2 regions of the Streptomyces spectabilis genome follow, and region 2 is predicted to be linked to the other one. Evidence: riboswitches for the same ligand, from Rfam matches in the RefSeq annotation. Region 2 holds a riboswitch; the other holds the start of a gene.

Region 1 (7,212 bases), 1.7 Mb from region 2:
GCGAGGGTCTGTTCGCCTGGATCTTCGGCCTCGGCGCGCTGATCGCGGTCGCCGTGTGGGTCGCCGCCCGGACCGCAAAGGCCAAGAAGTCATGAGTAGCCAAGAAACCCCAGAAGAGAACCTGCCGAGCGAGCAGGAGTCCGCGCACGGCGCGGTGGCCGTAGCCGAGGACCCGTTCGCGGACCCGGGCCTGCCGCCGCACGAGCACCGCGTCCAGGACATCGACGAGAAGGCCGCCCGGCGCTCCGAGCGCACGGTCGCGATGCTCTTCACCATCTCGATGCTGGCGACCGTCGGCTTCATCGCCTCGTACGTGGCGTTCCCGGTCGACAAGAACGTCTACATCTGGCCGATCGGGCACATCAGCGCGCTGAACTTCGCGCTCGGCATGACCCTCGGCGTGGCGCTGTTCTGCATCGGCGCGGGCGCGGTCCACTGGGCCCGCACCCTGATGTCCGACGAAGAGGTCGCCGACGAGCGGCACGCGATCGAGGCCGAGCCGGACGTCAAGGCCAAGGTCATGGCGGACTTCGCGCAGGGCGCGAAGGAGTCCCAGCTCGGCCGGCGCAAGCTGATCCGCAACACCATGTTCGGCGCGCTGACCCTGGTTCCGCTGTCCGGCGTCGTCCTGCTGCGTGACCTCGGTCCGCTGCCGGAGGACAAGCTGCGGCACACCCTGTGGTCCAAGGGCAAGCTGCTCGTGAACATGAACACGAACGAGCCGCTGCGTCCCTCGGACGTGGCCGTCGGTTCGCTGACCTTCGCCAAGCCGGAAGGCCTGGAGGAGCACGACCACGACTTCCAGACCCAGATCGCCAAGGCCGCCCTGATGATCGTCCGGCTCCAGCCGGCCGACATCAAGGACAAGCGCGAGCTGGCGTGGTCGCACGAGGGCATCGTCGCGTACTCCAAGATCTGCACCCACGTGGGCTGCCCGATCTCCCTGTACGAGCAGCAGACGCACCACGTCCTCTGCCCGTGCCACCAGTCCACCTTCGACCTCTCCGACGGCGCCCGAGTCATCTTCGGCCCCGCCGGTCACGCCCTTCCGCAGCTGAAGATCGGCGTGAACGAGGAGGGCTACCTCGAGGCGCACGGCGACTTCGAAGAGCCCGTCGGTCCTGCCTTCTGGGAGCGCGGATGAGCACCGAGAACACCACGGCGACGGCCGCCCCCGCGGCCGACTCACGCAAGAAAGCACCCGCCGGCGAGCGGGTCGCGGACTGGGCCGACGGCCGCCTGGGGATCTACTCCCTGGCCAAGGCCAACATGCGCAAGATCTTCCCGGACCACTGGTCCTTCATGCTCGGTGAGATCTGCCTCTACAGCTTCATCATCATCATCCTCACGGGTGTGTATCTGACGCTGTTCTTCCACCCGTCGATGAACGAGGTGGAGTACCACGGCAGCTACGTGCCCCTGCAGGGCCAGCTGATGTCCGAGGCGTTCAACTCGACCATGCACATCTCCTTCGATGTGCGCGGTGGTCTGCTCATCCGGCAGATCCACCACTGGGCGGCGCTGATCTTCCTCGCCGGCATGTTCGTGCACATGATGCGCGTGTTCTTCACCGGCGCCTTCCGCAAGCCGCGTGAGGTCAACTGGCTGTTCGGCTTCCTGCTGTTCGTCCTCGGCATGTTCACCGGCTTCACCGGTTACTCGCTCCCCGACGACCTGCTCTCCGGCACCGGTGTCCGCTTCATGCAGGGCGCGGTCCTGTCCGTGCCGATCGTCGGTACGTACCTGTCGATGTTCCTGTTCGGCGGCGAGTTCCCCGGCGGCGACTTCGTGGCCCGCTTCTACTCGGTCCACATCCTGCTGCTGCCGGGCATCATGCTCGGCCTCGTGGTGGCGCACCTGATCCTGGTCTTCTACCACAAGCACACGCAGTTCGCGGGTCCCGGCAAGACCAACAAGAACGTCGTCGGCATGCCGCTGCTCCCGGTCTACATGGCCAAGGCCGGAGGCTTCTTCTTCCTGGTCTTCGGTGTCATCGCGGCCGTCGCGGCGATCGCCTCGATCAACCCGATCTGGGCGATCGGCCCGTACCGACCGGACCAGGTGTCCACCGGCGCCCAGCCCGACTGGTACATGGGCTTCGCCGAGGGTCTGATCCGTGTCATGCCGGGCTGGGAGATCAACCTCTGGGGCCACACGCTGGTCCTGGGCGTGTTCATCCCGCTGGTGATCTTCCCGCTGGTCCTCGCGGCCATCGCCGTCTACCCGTTCATCGAGTCCTGGGTCACCGGCGACAAGCGCGAGCACCACATCCTGGACCGCCCGCGCAACGCCCCGACGCGGACCGCGTTCGGCGTCGCCTGGATCACCGCGTACATGATCATGCTGGTCGGTGGTGGAAACGACCTGTGGGCCACGCACTTCCACCTGTCGATCAACTCGATCACCTGGTTCGTCCGGATCTTCTTCTTCGTCGGACCGGTCATCGCGTTCGTCGTCACCAAGCGGATCTGCCTGGGCCTCCAGCGCCGCGACAAGGACAAGGTGCTGCACGGACGCGAGTCCGGCATCATCAAGCGCCTGCCGCACGGTGAGTTCATCGAGGTGCACGAGCCGCTCGACCAGGACCAGCTGCACACCCTCACCGCGCACGAGCAGTACAAGCCGCTCGAGATCGGCGCGACGGTCGACGAGAACGGCGTCGAGCGCAAGGTGACGGGCTCGCAGAAGCTGCGGGCGAAGCTGTCCAAGGGCATGTACGGCGAGGACGGCCAGATCCCGAAGCCGACGGTCGACGAGTACAAGGAGATCACGAGCGGCCACGGTCACCACTGATCCCTTAGGTTCCGGACCGTTACGGTCGCCACGGCAAGAGCCCCGTCCAGCACCTGGACGGGGCTCTTCGCCGTCCGCGGGCTGGATAGGGTGGGGTCACCCCCAGAGGTGGGGACGGATCCCTCGATGAACTCAGGAGCGGCCATGAGCGCTGTGACCCCCGCAGGAGGCGACACCGCGGCGGCCCGTTCCTGGCCCGACGTGCTGAACGGCCTGCTCGACGGCCGCGACCAGAGCGCCGACGACACGGCCTGGGCGATGGACCGCATCATGCGCGGCGAGGCGACCGACGCGCAGATCGCGGGCTTCGCCGTCGCGCTGCGCGCCAAGGGGGAGACCGTCGAGGAGATCTCCGGTCTCGTCCGCGCCATGTACGCGCACGCGCACGTCATCGACGTGCCGGGCCCGAGCGTCGACATCGTCGGCACCGGCGGCGACGGCGCCAAGACCGTCAACATCTCCACCATGTCCGCGATCGTGGTCGCCGGGACGGGCGCGAAGGTCGTCAAGCACGGCAACCGGGCGGCGTCCAGCGCGTCCGGCGCCTCCGACGTCCTGGAGAAGCTCGGCGTCAATCTGGAGCTGACGCCGCAGCGGGTGCGCGAGGTCGCGGAGGAGGCCGGGATCACCTTCTGCTTCGCGGTGAAGTTCCACCCGGCGCTGCGGCACGTGGCGCCCGCGCGGCGCGAGCTGGGCATCCGCACCACGTTCAACTTCCTCGGCCCGCTGACCAACCCGGCGAAGGTCCGGGCCCAGGCCACCGGGGTCGCGGACGCGCGGATGGCGCCGATCCTCGCGGGCGTGCTCGCCGAGCGCGGTTCCTCCGCCCTGGTCTTCCGCGGCGACGACGGCCTGGACGAGCTCACCACCACGGCCACGTCCCGGGTGTGGGTGGTCCGCGACGGCGGCGTCCGCGAGGAGGCCTTCGACCCGCGCGACGTCGGCATCGACGTGGTGCCCGTCGAGGCGCTCCGGGGCGCCGACGCCTCGTACAACGCGGAGGTCGCGCGGCGGCTCCTGGACGGCGAGAGAGGCCCCGTGCGGGACGCGGTGCTGCTGAACGCGGCGGCCGCGCTCGTCGCCCTGGAGCCCGGCGAGGGCCCGCTCGCGGAGCGGATCCGCGCGGGCATGGCGAAGGCGGCCGACTCGATCGACTCGGGCGCCGCGCGGGCCGCCCTCGCGCGCTGGGTGACGGCCAGCAACCGCTGACCGCGAGCAGGGTGTGGCGCACACCGCAGTCCGGATCCTGGACTGCGGTGTTGCGCGTTGAAGATCGTGTGGCAAGATGCTGCGCAGGTCATGAGTGACAGCGACTACGGCCCCGGCCCGCTGTCCGGCAACCCTCCGTCCGTGGCGGGGTGCCCCGGGTGAAGACCAGGCGGTGAACAGCAAGGTTCACCGCAAGCGCGGACCCCTCGCGTCACCAGGGGTCCTGGTCGTCGAGGGAGCAGTCTCGTGAGCCAGCGAATGCGATAGGGCCGAAGGCCCCTCATCTCCTATCTCCTCATCACTTCTCCTGTGCCGTTGACCGGTCGCGTCGACCGCTGTCCGCACAGTGATCTCGCCTGCCTCTTACGGGAGTTCGCCATGCCTGCCTCCACCGCTGCCACCGCCACCGCCGCCGCTGCCGCCGAGTCCGCCGACCCCTGCTGCGCCGAGCCGCTGCCCGTGCTCGGCCGTGACGTGACCGTGCCCCTCGTCACCGGCGGCGAGGTGACGTACGCGGCGCTCGACTACGCGGCGAGCGCCCCGGCGCTGCAGCGGGTGTGGGACGACGTGGCCGCGTACGCGCCGTACTACGGCAGCGTGCACCGCGGCGCCGGATACCTGTCCCAGCTCTCGACCGACCTGTTCGAGAACGCCCGCAGGACGGTGGCCGAGTTCCTCGGGTGCCGCGAGGGCGATCAGGTGGTCTTCACCCGGTCCACCACGGACTCGCTGAACCTGCTCGCCGCCGCCCTGCCCGCCGACTGCCAGGTCTTCGTCTTCGAGACCGAGCACCACGCCTCGCTGCTTCCGTGGCGCGACGCGCGCGTCACGTACCTCAACGCCCCCCGTACGCCCGGCGACGCGGTGCGGAACCTGGAGCGCGCGCTCGCCGACCGGGACCCCTACGGGCCCGCCCTGGTGTGCGTGACCGGCGCCTCGAACGTCACCGGTGAGCTGTGGCCGGTGCGGGAGCTGGCCGCCGCCGCGCACGCGCACGGCGCCCGGATCGTCCTCGACGCCGCGCAGCTCGCGCCCCACCACCCCCTGGACATCGCGGAGTTGGACGTCGACTGGGTCGCCTTCTCCGGGCACAAGCTGTACGCGCCCTTCGGCTCCGGGGTGCTCGCGGGGCGAGCCGACTGGCTGCGTGCCGCCGAGCCCTACCTCGCCGGCGGCGGCGCCTCGCGCACGGTGACGCGGCGCACCGACGGGGGAGTGGACGTCGAGTGGCACGACACCGCCGCCCGGCACGAGGCCGGCTCGCCGAACGTGATCGGGGCCTACTCCATCGCCGCCGCCTGCAAGGCCCTGACCGAGGCCGGGTTCGACGCCCTGGTCGCGCGCGAGCGGCAGCTGATCCGGACGGTGCGCGAGGGGCTCGCCGAGGTCCCCGAGGTGCGGGTGCTCTCGCTGTTCGGCGACGACGCGCCCCGCGTCGGGGTCATCTCCTTCGTGGTCGACGGCTGGAACAGCTCGCACTTCGCCGCCGCGCTCTCCGCCGAGTACGGCATCGGTGTGCGCGACGGCCTGTTCTGCGCGCACCCGCTGGTGCGCACGCTCCTCGGCAGCGCGCCCGACGAGCCCGGCGAGTGCGGCGCCCCGGAGGCCGCGCCCGGCGAGCGGTCGCTGAACGCGATCCGCGTGAGCTTCGGCGCGGGCACCCCGGACGAGCACGTCGAGCGGTTCGTACGGGCCGTCAAGGAGCTGGTGAGCGACGGCGCGCGGTGGAGCTACCGCACCGAGGACGGGCGCTGCGTGCCCGACACCGACAGCGAGGCGACGGCCGCCTGACCCGGAAGGCGTGAGCCGAGCACGATCATCCGCAGGGCCCGCTCGGTGGCGTCGGTGAGGAACTCGGCCCCCCGGCCGAGCGCCTCCGTGAGCGTCACCGGGGCGGGCAGGATCGAGCTGTAGGCGTCCACGCCCGCGGCCCGCACCAGGTGCGCCCCGTCGCCGATGGTGCCCGCGAGGGCGAGCACCGGGCGGTCGAACAGCTTGGCGCGGCGGGCCACTTCGGCCGGGACCTTGCCGCGCGGCGTCTGCCGGTCGAGGGCGCCCTCCGCGGTGACGACGAGGTCGGCGCGGGCCAGGCGGGCGTCCAGGTCGAGGTGGTCGAGCAGGACGTCGAAGCGGGGAAGCAGCCGGGCGCCGAGCGCGGCGAGACCCGCGCCGAGGCCGCCGGAGGCGCCGGTGCCGGGGCCGTGGAACAGGTCGGTGGTCACCTTCAGATCGCGGGTGAGGACGTACGCCCAGCGCTCCAGGCCCGCGGCGAGCTCCTCGACCTGGGCCGGGGTCGCGCCCTTCTGCGGGCCGAAGACGCGGGCCACGCCCTGCTCGCCGCACAGGACGTTGTGCTGGTTGCAGGCGACGAGCAGCTCGGCCTCCGCGAGCCGCGGGTCGGCGCGGGAGGCGTCGACGTGGTGCAGGCGCGGCAGCTCCCGGCCGCCGCGCGGCAGTTCCCAGCCGTCCGCGTCCAGGAGGCGGACGCCGAGGGCCTGGAGCGCGCCCGCGCCGCCGTCCGACGTGCCCGAGTCGCCGCAGCCCACCAGGATGCGCCGGGCACCGGTGTCGAGCGCGGCGCGGATCAGCTCGCCCACGCCGTACGTCGTGGTGGCGCCGGGGTCGCGCAGCTCGCGCGGCACCAGGCGCAGGCCCGCGGCCGCCGCCATCTCCACCACGGCGGTGCCCGAGTCGAGGAGGGCGAAGTGGGTGCCGATGCGCTCGCCGACCGGGCCGGTGGCGGGCAGGGCGACGAGCCGCCCGCCGGTGGCCGCGGCGAGGCCCTGCGCGGTGCCCTCGCCGCCGTCCACGAGCGGGATCAGATCGACCTCGGCGGCGGGCAGGACGCGCCGGACGCCCTGCGCGATGGCCTCGGCGGCGGACTGGGCGGACAGGGATTCCTTGAAGCCGCTGGGGGCGACGGCGACACGGCGGATCGAGGACGGCGCGGGGGACGTGGTCGGCATGGGGCGTACTCCTTGAGGGCGGGGGGCGGGCTCAGCGGCTGACGGGCACGCCGAGCAGCGGCCACACCGCGAGGGCGAACAGCAGGACGAGCGCGGCCGTGAGCGGGGCCAGGACGGCGGAGAGCCGCAGCAGGTCACGCGGGGTGTAGGTGGGGGTGCCGGGGATGTCGGCGAACAGGGTCACCGGCTTCGCCGAGGCGGGCAGGGTGTGGCAGAAGCCCGCGGCGGCCGTGGACGCGAGGGC
Region 2 (7,212 bases):
CGACACCGACCGCCGCGACCGCCACGACAAACCGCGCGCCTCCGCCCACGCCGGTATCCCCGTCTATCTCCTCGTCGACCGCGACGAGCACACCGTCGTCGTGTACAGCTCCCCCGAGAACGGCGCCTACCAGAGCCGCCGCCCATACCCCTACGGCTCCACCGTCCGCATCCCCGCCCCCGTCGCCCTCACCCTCGAAACCGAGAAGCTCAAGGACTACGCGGACTGACACCCCTGCCACGCACACAGAAACGCCCGAGGGCGGCACCCCCTGCCAGAGGCAAGGGGTGCCGCCCTCGGAAAGGACGAGCCTGAACCGTCAGACGGCTCAGAAGTCCATGTCACCGCCGGGCATGCCGCCCGGAGCGGCCGGGGCGGCCTTCTCCGGCTTGTCGGCGATGACGGCCTCGGTGGTGAGGAACAGCGCGGCGATCGACGCGGCGTTCTGCAGCGCGGAGCGCGTGACCTTCGCCGGGTCGATGATGCCCTCGGCGATCATGTCCACGTACTCGCCGTTCGCGGCGTTCAGGCCGTGACCCGGGGTGAGGTTGCGGACCTTCTCCACGATGACGCCACCCTCGAGGCCGGCGTTCACGGAGATCTGCTTCAGCGGGGCCTCGAGCGCCAGCTTGACGGCGGCGGCACCGGTGGCCTCGTCGCCCTCGAGCTCCAGCTTCTCGAAGACCGAGGAGGCCTGCAGCAGGGCCACGCCACCACCGGCGACGATGCCCTCCTCGACGGCCGCCTTCGCGTTGCGAACGGCGTCCTCGATGCGGTGCTTGCGCTCCTTGAGCTCGACCTCGGTCGCGGCACCGGCCTTGATGACGGCCACGCCGCCCGCGAGCTTCGCCAGGCGCTCCTGGAGCTTCTCGCGGTCGTAGTCCGAGTCGCTGTTCTCGATCTCGGCGCGGATCTGGTTCACGCGGCCCTGGACGGCCTCGGAGTCACCGGCACCGTCGACGATCGTGGTCTCGTCCTTGGTGATGACGACCTTGCGGGCGCGGCCGAGCAGGTCGAGACCGGCGTTCTCCAGCTTGAGGCCGACCTCCTCGGAGATGACCGTGCCGCCCGTGAGGATGGCGATGTCACCGAGCATGGCCTTGCGGCGGTCGCCGAAGCCCGGGGCCTTGACGGCGACGGACTTGAAGGTGCCACGGATCTTGTTGACGACCAGCGTGGACAGGGCCTCGCCCTCGACGTCCTCGGCGATGATCAGCAGCGGCTTGCCCGACTGCATGACCTTCTCCAGGAGCGGAAGGAGGTCCTTCACGTTGGAGATCTTGGAGTTGACGATGAGGATGTACGGGTCCTCGAGCGCCGCCTCCATGCGCTCCATGTCGGTCGCGAAGTACGCCGAGATGTAGCCCTTGTCGAAGCGCATACCCTCGGTGAGCTCCAGCTCCAGACCGAAGGTCTGGGACTCCTCGACGGTGATGACGCCTTCCTTGCCGACCTTGTCCATGGCCTCGGCGATCAGCTCGCCGATCTGGGTGTCGGCGGCGGAGATGGAGGCCGTGGAGGCGATCTGCTCCTTGGTCTCGACCTCCTTGGCCTGGTCGAGCAGGGCGCCCGAGACGGCCTCGACGGCCTTCTCGATGCCGCGCTTCAGGGCCATCGGGTTGGCACCCGCGGCCACGTTGCGCAGGCCCTCGCGGACCAGCGCCTGGGCCAGGACGGTCGCGGTCGTCGTGCCGTCACCGGCGACGTCGTCCGTCTTCTTCGCGACCTCCTTGACCAGCTCGGCGCCGATCTTCTCGTACGGGTCCTCGAGCTCGATCTCCTTGGCGATGGACACACCATCGTTGGTGATCGTGGGGGCGCCCCACTTCTTCTCGAGGACGACGTTGCGACCCTTGGGGCCCAGGGTCACCTTGACGGCGTCGGCGAGCTGGTTCATGCCGCGCTCGAGGCCGCGCCGTGCCTCCTCGTCGAACGCGATGATCTTGGCCATGTGAAGTGGTCCTCCCGGACAGGGGTGGAAAATCCGGACCGCACTGGTGCCCGCGACGGACGGCCTGCAGTCCTTGTGGTTCCTTGCCCCACCCGGCCTGCGGACCTCACCGGCCCGATCCAAGTTCTGTCACTCTCACTCGTAGAGTGCTAACGCCAATGATTAGCACTCGCCCCCTCCGAGTGCAAGGTCGCCCCCACAGTCCGCGGTCCGGCTACCCCAGCCCGACTGCCGCTCGCCCCTCGACTGCGGGCTCCCCCACAGCGCCGCCACCACCGCCCGCCCGCCTCCCATCTGCGGGCCGTCCCCCTCAGCGCCGCCACCACCGCCCGCCCCCGGCCGCAGGCCATCGCCCCCAACGCCGCCGCTACCGCCCGCCCGTGCCCCGGCTGCGGGCCGTCGCCCACGACGCCGGCGCTGGCGCGCCGGATCTCTCCCACCCACCCGCCCATGGCCAGGCGGTTTCGCCGCGCGGGTGGCGGCCCTTCCCTGCCCGCACAGCGCACCGCCGACCAAAGGGGCGGGTGGGCGGGAAACACCCGGCGCGGCAGCGCCGGCGCCATGGGCGACAGCCGGCGCCATGGGCGACAAGCGGCACCCGGAAGACGGCAAGCGGAAGCGGAAAGCCCCCGGCAAGGGGGGCCGGGCCCCGGCGGAGCGGGGCGGGAGCGCAGAAGGGCCCGCCTCCCGAACCGGGAGGCGGGCCCACGCGTCGCTGGTGGCCGATCGCGCCAAGCCGATCAGACGGCGAGCTTGACCATGTCCGCCTGCGGACCCTTCTGGCCCTGCGAGATCTCGAACTCGACCCGCTGACCTTCTTCAAGGGTGCGGTAGCCGTCCATCTGAATCGCGCTGTAGTGGACGAAAACATCCGCACCACCGTCGACCGCGATGAAGCCGTATCCCTTCTCCGCGTTGAACCACTTGACGGTGCCCTGAGCCATGCCTAACTCCCCTATTACTGGCCCTTGCGCAGACCCGCACTTCGCGGACCCGGGTCAGACCTCACCCCCCATGGGTTGGGGGTGTGCGCCGGAACGCGTCGACCGCGGCTGAATGTATCTGCCCAACTGCCGTCTGCAACAGGTCAATCGGACGAGAATTCTGGGCACGACCGATCGCCGATATCCGGAGAATTCACCGTTGTTCAGGGCAAGTCGGGCCAGACAAAAGCCACGTTCGGCTCAAATAGGCAGGGCACTTTGGCTACTTCTTGTCGGCTCCGAGGCCGACTTCATCCGGGCGGCTGACGCCACTCGACGCCAAAAGCGGAGCTGTATTCCCAACTGTACCGCGCTCAACCATGCAGAATTGCCCCCTCCGCTTCTCTTGCGGAGGGGGCAATCGAGGTAACTCTGCGTAGAAACAAGAGCCGTTGTATACGAAACGGCTCCGCGGGCGCGGCGGATCAGCCGCCGGCGACCGCCGGAATGATCGAGACGCCCGCGCCGTCGGGCGTCGCCGTCTCCAGGCCCTGCTCGAAGCGCACGTCGTCGTCGTTGACGTACACGTTCACGAAGCGGCGCAGCTTGCCCTGGTCGTCCAGGACGCGGGCGCCGATGCCGGTGTGGTTCTTCTCCAGGTCGGCGATTACCTCGGCGAGGGTGGCCCCCTCGGCGCTCACCTCGGCCTTCCCCCCGGTGTACGTACGAAGGATGGTCGGGATGCGAACGTTGACGCTCATACTCTTCACCTCGGTGGATCGGGGTGCCCCTTCAGGGGCGCAGGACTGTATCGAATGTGCGGCTCCGCCGCGTGGGCGCGGCCAGCCACGACCGGCCCGCAGACGGAGAACGGACAGCGAGCCCCGGGGCGCTAACCCGCAAGCCCCGCGGAGCGGAACGCCTCCAGGCTCGGCCGGATGGTCGCGGTCGCCTGAGACGTCGCGGCGACCGCGTCGAGGGTCTTGAGGCCGTCGCCCGTGTTGAGGACGACCGTGGTCAGGGAGGTGTCGAGGAGCCCCTCCTCGATCAGCTTGCGCGTGACCCCGACGGTCACGCCACCCGCGGTCTCCGCGAAGATGCCCTCCGTGCGCGCAAGGAGCTTGATCGCGTCGACGACCTGCTCGTCGTTCACGTCCTCCACCGCGCCGCCCGTGCGCCGGGCGATGTCGAGGACGTACGGACCGTCGGCCGGGTTGCCGATCGCGAGCGACTTGGCGATGGTGTTCGGCTTCTGCGGGCGGACGACGTCCTGGCCCGCCTTGAAGGCGGCGGAGACCGGCGAGCAGCCCTCCGCCTGGGCGCCGAAGATCTTGTACGGCTTGTCCGCGACGAGGCCCAGCTCGATGAGTTCCTTCAGACCCTTGTCGATCTTCGTGAGCTGCGAACCCGAGGCGATCGGGATCACCAGCTGGTCCGGCAGCTCCCAGCCGAGCTGCTCGCAGATCTCGTACGCGAGGGTCTTGGAGCCCTCGCCGTAGTACGGCCGCAGGTTCACGTTGACGAAGCCCCAGCCCTCGCCGAGCGGGTCGCCGATGAGCTCGGAGCAGAAGCGGTTCACGTCGTCGTAGTTGCCCTCGATGCCGACGAGCTCGCCGCCGTAGACCGCGGCCATGACGACCTTGCCCTGCTCCAGGTCGTGCGGGATGAACACGCAGGAGCGGAAGCCCGCGCGGGCGGCGGCGGCGCCGACGGCCCCGGCGAGGTTGCCCGTGGAGGAGCAGGAGAGCGTGGTGAAGCCGAAGGCGCGCGCGGCTTCCAGGGCCTGCGCGACGACACGGTCCTTGAAGGAGTGCGTGGGGTTGCCGGAGTCGTCCTTGACGAACAACTTGCCCTGGTCGACGCCCAGTTCACGGGCCAGGTTGTCGGCCTTGACGAGCTTGGTCCAGCCGGGGTTGAGGTTCGGCTTGTCGGCGACGTCGGCGGGGACGGGCAGCAGCGGGGCGTACCGCCAGATGTTGGCCGGGCCGGACTCGATCTTCGCCCGGAGCGCCTCGGGGTCGCCGAGCGGCAGGTCGTACGCGACTTCGAGCGGACCGAAACACTCGGCACAGGCGAAGATCGGACCGAGCGGGAAGACGGTGCCGCACTCGCGGCAGGAGAGACCCGACGCGGGTCCCAGGTCGACCGCGGTGCCCGTGGGGGAGGTGGTGTCGACAGTCTGCACAGCCATGGAGGCGAGGCCCTTTCTCCTCATCTTCCTCGCGGCGCATCTCGCCACGAGACGGAATTGGCACCTTCCCGAGCCGGGAGCCTCGCGGTGCGCCTGTGGCGCTACGAGACCGGCTGGAGGGTTGCCGGGGCTTCAACGGGCCGTATCCCTCTGCCCCTCTGGATGAGCGGTATTCGGTTGTTGTACGCAGGGTGCCAGTGGCACGCGTGCGGGCGGCGACCCCCGACATGCGATGGTCACCGGCCTTGTTCAAGACTGTAACCGACGGCCAGGACAGTTGAGATAGTCGTCCGAACCGCGAGATGGATCACATGAGGCCACCAACGGGAGGAACCCGCGTGCTGGAAGAGGTCGAGCGCTGGCTGAGCAGGCGTTCCTGGTCCGTGACCGACCGCCCGCTGGACCGTCTCACGGCCGCGAAGCGGGCCTCGGGCACCACGGTGAGCGTCGTGCTGCCCGCGCTCGACGAGGAGCGGACGGTCGGGGAGATCGTCGCGGAGATCCGCCGCGAGCTGATCGAGAAGGTCCCCCTGGTCGACGAGCTCGTGGTGGTGGACTCCGGCTCGCGGGATCGCACCGCGGAGGTGGCGCGCGCCGCGGGCGCCCGGGTCGTGCGCCGGGACGACGTCCTGCCGCGCGTCCCGGCGGTGCCCGGCAAGGGCGAGGTCCTGTGGCGGTCGCTCCTGGTGACGCACGGTGACGTGATCGCGTTCGTGGACGCCGACCTGAAGGAGTTCTCGGCCGACTTCGTGACCGGCATCGTGGGCCCGCTGCTCACCGAGCCGGACGTGCACTTCGTGAAGGCGATGTACGACCGCCCGATGACGGTGATGGACGGCCCGGGCGACCCCGGCGACGCGTCGAGCGCCACGGCGGGCCAGGGCGGCCGGGTCACCGAGCTGATGGCGCGGCCCCTGCTCAACATGCACTGGCCCCAGCTCGCGGGCTTCGTACAGCCCCTCGGCGGCGAGTACGCGGCCCGCAGGTCGCTCCTGGAACGCCTGCCGTTCCCGGTCGGGTACGGCGTGGAGCTCGGGCTGCTCGTGGACGCCCTGCACACCGTCGGTCTGGACGCGCTCGCGCAGGTCGACGTCGGGGTGCGCAGGCACCGGCACCAGGACGGGCAGGCGCTCGGCCGGATGGCCGCGTCGATCTACCGCACGGCGCAGCTGCGGCTCGCCCGCGGGCACCTCGTGCGGCCCGAGCTGACGCAGTTCGTGCGGGGGGCGTCCGGCTTCGAGCCGCGTACGTACCCGGTGGACACGGAGGAGCGGCCGCCGATGGTGGAGATCGACGAGTACGCGAAGCGGCGCGTGGCCTGACCGGCGGTTCGCTGGGTTTCGTCTGCGGGCCGTCACTGGCTGGTCGCGCAGTTCCCCGCGCCCCTTTGGGGCGCTACTTCGCCAAGTGAGGGGCCACTCGCACGGATGCGCGTTTACGCGGATCCAGGGCGGGCTAGGTTCGCCAACATGGTCTCCGTTCACGCCGCCGCCCGGGTCCTCGTCGCGTCCAACCGCGGCCCCGTCTCGTACGCCGTCGGGGACGACGGCGAGCTGACCGCCGCGCGCGGGGGCGGCGGGCTCGTGTCCGGGCTCAGCGCCATCGGGGACGAGGCGGACGCGCTGTGGGTGTGCTCCGCGCTCGGCGACGGCGACCGCGAGGCGGTGCGGCGCGGGGTCTCCGAGCCGGGCGTGCGCATGCTCGACATCGACGCGAAGACCCACGCGGCGGCGTACAACGGCATCGCGAACTCGGTGCTGTGGTTCGTGCACCACATGCTGTACCAGACGCCTCTGGAGCCGGAGTTCGGCCCCGAGTTCCGCACCCAGTGGGCCGCCTACGAGCAGTACAACCAGGCCTTCGCGCAGGCGCTCGCCGACAGCGCGGCGCCCGGCGCGACGGTCCTCGTGCAGGACTACCACCTCGCCCTTGTGCCCGGGATGCTCCGCGAGCTCCGCGGCGATCTGCGGATCGGGCACTTCTCGCACACCCCGTGGGCGCCCGTGGACTACTTCCGGATGCTGCCCGACGACGTCGCCGAGCAGCTTCTGCGCGGCATGCTGGGAGCGGACCGGCTCGGCTTCCTCACCGGGCGGTGGGCGGACGCGTTCACGGAGTGCTGTGTGCGGCTGCTCGGCGGCACGTCG

The links. A riboswitch is a leader RNA that binds a small molecule or an ion and turns the genes downstream of it on or off. The one in region 2 is predicted to bind S-adenosylmethionine.
Region 1: another riboswitch for S-adenosylmethionine. It lies ahead of CP982_RS12520 (aminotransferase class V-fold PLP-dependent enzyme); the one in region 2 lies ahead of thrC (threonine synthase).

Annotation. Positions count from the first base shown of each region.
Region 1 is NZ_CP023690.1:2,896,747-2,903,958, reverse strand. It holds gene qcrC (cytochrome bc1 complex diheme cytochrome c subunit) at 1-95, shown strand, start outside; gene qcrA (cytochrome bc1 complex Rieske iron-sulfur subunit) at 92-1,144, shown strand; gene qcrB (cytochrome bc1 complex cytochrome b subunit) at 1,141-2,793, shown strand; gene trpD (anthranilate phosphoribosyltransferase) at 2,938-4,002, shown strand; SAM riboswitch class IV at 4,089-4,206, shown strand; gene CP982_RS12520 (aminotransferase class V-fold PLP-dependent enzyme) at 4,381-5,793, shown strand; gene CP982_RS12515 (glycerate kinase family protein) at 5,733-6,968, opposite strand; gene CP982_RS12510 (SLC13 family permease) at 7,000-7,212, opposite strand, start outside.
Region 2 is NZ_CP023690.1:4,589,056-4,596,267, forward strand. It holds gene CP982_RS19840 (Uma2 family endonuclease) at 1-229, shown strand, start outside; gene groL (chaperonin GroEL) at 329-1,951, opposite strand; gene CP982_RS19850 (cold-shock protein) at 2,692-2,895, opposite strand; gene CP982_RS19855 (MoaD/ThiS family protein) at 3,360-3,635, opposite strand; gene thrC (threonine synthase) at 3,767-5,089, opposite strand; SAM riboswitch class I at 5,083-5,234, opposite strand; gene CP982_RS19865 (glucosyl-3-phosphoglycerate synthase) at 5,404-6,387, shown strand; gene CP982_RS19870 (alpha,alpha-trehalose-phosphate synthase (UDP-forming)) at 6,535-7,212, shown strand, end outside.